2 regions of the Pseudomonas macauensis genome follow, and region 2 is predicted to be linked to the other one. Evidence: riboswitches for the same ligand, from Rfam matches in the RefSeq annotation. Region 2 holds a riboswitch; the other holds the start of a gene.
What was found. Region 2 has a riboswitch for manganese ahead of SD196_RS23485 (sodium:calcium antiporter). Riboswitches for the same ligand answer to the same signal wherever they lie in the genome.
Positions count from the first base shown of each region.

Region 1: linked by a shared signal. The riboswitch ahead of SD196_RS22285 (TMEM165/GDT1 family protein) and the one ahead of SD196_RS23485 (sodium:calcium antiporter) in region 2 are both predicted to bind manganese.

Region 1 is NZ_CP138377.1:4,876,758-4,879,961, forward strand. Features, by position in the region: gene SD196_RS22280 (amino acid permease) at 1-1,322, shown strand, start outside; yybP-ykoY riboswitch at 1,367-1,483, shown strand; gene SD196_RS22285 (TMEM165/GDT1 family protein) at 1,574-2,155, shown strand; gene SD196_RS22290 (ketosteroid isomerase-related protein) at 2,263-2,706, shown strand; gene SD196_RS22295 (NAD-dependent epimerase/dehydratase family protein) at 2,830-3,204, opposite strand, start outside.
Region 2 is NZ_CP138377.1:5,118,344-5,121,547, forward strand. Features, by position in the region: gene SD196_RS23480 (carboxyl transferase domain-containing protein) at 1-1,027, shown strand, start outside; yybP-ykoY riboswitch at 1,065-1,283, shown strand; gene SD196_RS23485 (sodium:calcium antiporter) at 1,349-2,359, shown strand; gene SD196_RS23490 (type 1 glutamine amidotransferase domain-containing protein) at 2,448-3,125, shown strand; RNA gene ssrA (transfer-messenger RNA) at 3,200-3,204, shown strand, end outside.

The DNA of each region.
Region 1 (3,204 bases), 240 kb from region 2:
GCGGTGCGCTGATGGCCTACGCACTGATCGGCCTGATGGTGTTCTTCCTGATGACCAGCCTGGGCGAGTTGGCGGCGTACATCCCCGACTCCGGCTCGTTCTGCACCTATGGCAGCCGCTTCATCGACGATGGCTTCGGTTTCGCCATGGGTTGGAACTACTGGTACAACTGGGCGGTGACCATCGCCGCGGAACTGGTGGCCGCGCAGCTGGTGATGAAGTTCTGGTTCCCCGACGTGCCTGGCATGTACTGGAGCGTGGTGTTCCTGGGCATCATGTTCATGCTCAACTTCTTCTCGGTGAAGGGTTTCGGCGAGAGCGAGTTCTGGTTCGCGCTGATCAAGGTGGTCGCCGTCGTGGTGTTCATCGGCATCGGGCTGGCCAGCATCATCGGCATCATGCACGGCATCGACAGCCCCGGCTTCAGCAACTTCACCGCCGGTGACGCGCCCTTCGTCGGCGGCCTGCAGGCGATGATCGGGGTGGCGATGATCGCCGGCTTCTCCTTCCAGGGCACCGAGCTGATCGGCGTCGCCGCGGGCGAATCGGAAAACCCGCAGAAGTCCATTCCCATCGCCATCCGCCAGGTGTTCTGGCGAATCCTGATGTTCTACATCCTGTCGATCTTCGTCATCGGCATGCTGATCCCCTACACCGATCCGAACCTGCTCAAGACCGACAGCACCGACATCAGCACCTCGCCCTTCACCCTGCTGTTCGAGCGCGCGGGCCTGGCCGCCGCGGCGGGCGTGATGAACGCGGTGATCCTCTCGGCGATCCTCTCGGCCGGCAACTCCGGCATGTACGCCTCGACCCGGATGCTCTACACCATGGCCACCCAGGGCAAGGCGCCGCGCCTGTTCACCCAGGTGTCGGAAAGCGGCGTGCCGCGCTATGCGCTGCTGGCCACCACCTTCATCGGCGCGCTGTGCTTCCTCACCAGCTTCATCGGCGACAAGACCGTCTACACCTGGCTGCTCAACGCTTCGGGCATGTGCGGCTTCATCGTCTGGCTGGGCATCGCCGTGTCGCACTACCGCTTCCGCAAGGCCTTCGTCCTGCAGGGCGGCGACCTGAACAGCCTGCCCTACCGCGCCAAATGGTTCCCCTTCGGTCCGCTGTTCGCCTTCACCCTCTGCCTGATCATCACCCTGGGGCAGAACTACCAGGCGTTCGTCGGCGAGGAAGTGGACTGGGCGGGACTGGTCGCCACCTACATCACCATCCCGCTGTTCCTCGCGATCTGGCTGGGTTACCGCTTCAAGAACGGCACCCGCTTCATCCGCTACGAGGACATGGACATTCGCTCCAGCCGCGAATGATCCGACCTGCAGGCTTGCCCAAGTCCTACGACTTGGGCAGAATGCGCCCCGTCCTAGGGGAGTAGTCTCCCGCGAGCGCCCAGCTCGCCCGGTACGCGTCAACACACTTGGTCCGCAGACCATGGCGCGTGCGACCCGCCTGCAACGCTCAGGCCCGGGTTTGACAAGACCTATGACACGAGCAACCTGACCCGGGGCGGGCAGGTGGCGCGTGTCATGGTGCTTAGTCGACCCGCCCCTTAGGAAGCCTGATGGAATCCCTCTTCGTCCCAACCCTGATCGTTGCCCTGGCCGAAATTGGCGACAAGACGCAACTGCTCGCGCTCGTTCTCGCCGCCCGTTTCCGCAAGCCCTGGCCGATCATCGCCGGGATCATCGCCGCCACCCTGGCCAACCACTTCGCCGCCGGCGCCGTCGGCAGCTGGGTCGCCAGCTTCTTCTCCGCCACTGCACTGAGCTGGGTGCTGGCCGCCTGTTTCCTGGCCGTCGCCGCCTGGACCCTGATCCCCGACAAGCTGGATGACGACGAAGAAGGCGCGCTGAAGAAGTTCGGCCCGTTCCTCACCACCCTGATCGCCTTCTTCCTCGCCGAGATGGGCGACAAGACCCAGGTCGCCACCGTGATGCTGGCCGCGCAATACCCGCATTTCCTGCTGGTGGTGCTGGGCACCACGCTGGGCATGCTGATCGCCAACGTGCCGGTGGTGCTGGCGGGCAACTTCGCTGCCGACCGCCTGCCGCTGAACCTGATCCGTCGCCTGGCCGCCGCCGCCTTCGCCATCCTCGGCCTGGCCGCCGCCTGGCACGCGCTGCAACTGGGCGGTGTGGTCTGACCTGAAGCCCGGTGGGACCCTGGCGCGCCGGCCAATGCCTGTGTTTCACAAACGATACACAGTGGCGTGCCATTGTCCCCCGTATTTCAGCAAGCACAGGAAGCGCCATGTCTGAGAAGGATCTCAAGAGGCTCGCCCGCCAGCACATCGACCTTGTCTGGAACAAAGGTCATCTGGCGCTGGCCGAGCAGTTGCACAGCCCGGACTTCCTCTACAAGAGCGCCTTCACCGCGCAGCCGCTGAACAATGCCGGCTACCGCCGGCTGGTGGAGGGCATCCGCTCGGCCATGCCGGACCTGGAAGTGGTGGTGGAAGAATGCATCCGCGAAGGCAACAAGGTGTTCACCTGGAGCACCCTGCTGGGCAGCATCTCCCGCCCCGCCTTCGGCTACCCGGCCAGCGAGAAGATCCTCAGCCTGTCGGCCATGGGCTTCTGGGTGTTCAGCAGCACCGGGGAAATCCTCGAACTGTGCACCATGTTCGACATGGAGAGCTTCCGCGCGCAGATGGGGCTGCAGAACCGGCCCTTCGCCGAGAAGGCCCTGCCCTGACATGAAAAAGCCCGGCAATGCCGGGCTTTTTCATTTGTGCTCTTCGTAGGAGCGAGCTTGCTCGCGAACAAACTCCGCAGCGATGCGAGTTCGCGAGCAAGCTCGCTCCTACACATACAGGCGTCACAGATAGTCGTTGGCGTGGAACCAGGCAATCGCCCGTTCCAGCGTCTCTTCCAGCGGCACCTGGGCCTCGAAGCGCAGCTCTTCGCGCGCCTTGCGTCCGTCGAGGAACTGCCCGCCGGCCATCACCTCGATCGCCGTGTCGTCCAGCAGCGGCATCTTGCCGGTCAGCCGGTAACGCCAGCGTCCCAGGGTCGCCAGGGCTCGGGCACGGTGCAGCGGCATCGGCGTGGGTGCCGGCTTGCCCAGCAGGCGGGCGATGGTGGCGGTCAGCTCGCCCATCTCGATGTTGTGCCCGGTGAGCAGGTAACGCTCGCCGACCCGGCCGCGCTCCAGCGCCAGCAGCAGGCCGCGTCCGGCCTCGGAGGCGTCGAT
Region 2 (3,204 bases):
TCGCTGCTTCGCCGGCAACGCCGCATTGCTGGGCTGCTGCGACGTGATCATCGCCACCCGCGATACCAGCCTGGGCATGGCGGGACCGGCGATGATCGAGGGTGGCGGGCTGGGTAAATTCGCTCCGGAGGAAGTCGGCCCCAGCGACGTGCAGAGCGCCAACGGCGTGATCGACGTGCTGGTGGAAGACGAGGCCGAAGCCACTCACATTGCCCGCCAATACCTCGCCTACTTCCAGGGCGACACCACCGACTGGGAATGCGCCGACCAGCGCCTGCTGCGCCACGCGGTGCCGGAGAACCGCCTGCGCGTCTACGACATCCGCCAGGTCATCGAACAACTGGCCGACAGCGGATCGTTGCTGGAACTGCGCCGTGGCTTCGCCGCGGGGATGATCACCGCGCTGGTGCGCATCGAGGGCAAACCCTTCGGCCTGATCGCCAACAACCCCATGCACCTCGGCGGCGCCATCGACGCCGAAGCCGGCGACAAGGCCGCGCGCTTCATGCAGCTGTGCGACGCGTTCGACCTGCCGATCATTTCCCTGTGCGACACCCCCGGCTTCATGGTCGGCCCGGAGGCGGAAAAGACCGCCACCGTGCGCCACGTGTCGCGCATGTTCGTCACCGCCGCCAGCCTGACCGTGCCCTTCTTCACCGTGGTGCTGCGCAAGGGCTATGGCCTGGGTGCGCAGGCGATGGCGGCCGGCAGCTTCCACGCGGCGCTGTTCACGGTGGCCTGGCCCAGCGGCGAGTTCGGCGCGATGGGGCTGGAAGGCGCGATCCGCCTCGGCTACGCCAAGGAACTGGCCGCAGTGGAAGATGCGCAGGAGCGGCAAAGGCTGTTCGACAAGCTGGTCGCCGCGGCCTACCGCAATGGCAAGGGACTGAACATGGCGAGCTACCTGGAAATCGACGACGTGATCGACCCGGCCGATACCCGCCGCTGGCTGCTGCGTGGCCTCGCCTCGGTGCCGCGCCCGGCGCCTCGCCAGGGGAAGAAGCGCCCACTGATCGACACCTGGTGACCGGTCGGGTTGAGCTAAGCTTGTGATCGGCTAGAATGCGCGCGTCATTGGGGAGTAGCCGACCGCTCGTGCGAGCGGGGGCGACGTCAACACACTTGGCCCAAATCCGTTGACGATCTCGCGAGCTAGAGCAGAACTGGGCGCAGCAGATCGTAGACAGATTTCAGGCCATGGCGTCGCTAGCGATACGTTGCCCGGCAAGACCTTTGACCACGCAGCCTCCAAACAGCCGGGGAGCGCGTGGTCATGGGTATCGAACCGGCCGGGAGTTTTCACCGTGATGCACTATCCCGCACCTCGCTCCATCCTGGAGCCCCACGCATGCTGACCTTCATCCTCGAACTGCTCGGCATGCTGCTGGTGATCCTGATTGCCGCCGAAGTCTTCACCAACGCGCTGGAGCATCTCGGCGAGCGCCTGGGCATTTCCGAAGGCGTTACCGGCTCGCTGTTCGCCGCCATCGGCACCGCCCTGCCGGAGACCCTGATCCCTCTGCTGGCCCTGTTCGCCGGCACCAGTAACGCCAACCTCAACCAGGAAGTCGGCGTCGGCGCCATCCTCGGCGCGCCGTTGATGCTCTCAACCTTGTCCACCTGCCTGATGGCCTGCTTCGTCCTGCGCGCACGCGGCCTGACCGGACGCGTACGCCCCGAGCGCACCGGCCTGCAGCGCGACTTGAACTTCTTCCTGATCGCCTTCAGCCTCGCCACCGTCGCCATGTTCGTGCCGACGCAATACCTGACGGTGCGCCTTGGCTTGAGCCTGCTGCTGGTGCTCACCTACGTCGCCTACATCACCCTCACGCTGCGTGCCTCGCAGGAACTGGTGGAGAACGGCCACGGCACCGAGGCCGACCACCACATGTACCTGTCTCGCATCGGCTTGCCGACCAACCTGGGAACCATCCTGCTGCAATTGCTGCTAGGCCTGGCTCTGCTGGTGCTGGGCGCCAAGGGCTTCATCCACGGCGTCGAGGGGCTGTCGCACCTGCTGGGAGTTTCCGCGCTGCTGCTGTCGCTGCTGATCATCCCGATCGCCACCGAATTGCCGGAAAAGATCAACAGCATCCTCTGGGTCCGTCGCGGCAAGGACACCCTGGCCTTCGGCAACATCAGCGGCGCCATGGTCTTCCAGGGCACCCTGCTGCCCGCCATCGGCATCCTGCTCACCCCCTGGCAACCGCGCACCGAAGTCCTCACCGGCGTGCTGATCACCCTTGGCGCCGCTCTCTGGCTTCGCCTCAATGCCCAGCGCGACGGGTTCCCGGTCTGGGTGCTGCTGCTCAACGGCGTGCTATACGCCGCCTATCTGGGCATCACCCTGTCACGCTGACGAGTACGGCGTACCGCCTACACTGACCAGTCTGGGCTGCCGTTGCTGCGGCAGCCGCTCGTCACAGCGATACGCCGAAGGAGTGAGCATGAAAATCCTGGTAGTCCTGACCTCCCACGACCAGCTCGGCAGCACCGGCAAGAAAACCGGCTTCTGGCTCGAGGAGTTCGCCGCGCCCTACTACGTGTTCAAGGATGCCGGCGCCACCCTGACCCTGGCCTCGCCCAAAGGCGGCCAGCCACCGCTCGACCCCAAGAGCGATGAGGAAGACGCCCAGACCCCGGCCACCCGCCGCTTCCGCCAGGACAGCGAAGCGCAGGCCGCGCTGGCCAATACCGTGAAACTGACCGAGGTACACGCCGACGACTACGACGCCATCTTCTACCCCGGTGGCCATGGCCCGCTCTGGGACCTGGCCGAGGACAGAACCTCGGTGGCGCTGATCGAAGCCTTCCACTCCAGCGGCAAACCCGTCTCCGCCGTCTGCCACGCCCCCGCCGTATTCCGCCACCCGCGCGGGCTGGATGGCCGACCGCTGGTGCAAGGCCGACACGTCACCGGCTTCACCAACAGCGAAGAGGAAGCCGTGGGCCTCACCGACGTGGTGCCCTTCCTCGTCCAGGACATGCTCAAGGCCAACGGCGCCCGCTACAGCAAAGGCCCCGACTGGCAGAGCCATGTAGAGGTCGACCGGGGCCTGATCACCGGCCAGAACCCCGCCTCCTCCGAAGCGGTGGCTGAGGCCGTGCTGAAATTCCTAACCTGACAATGACTTGCGCCGCCCCGGTTGGACCTTGGGGCGGCTTTCCCGTAGAATGGTCGACGACCTTCAAAGGTTTTGGGGC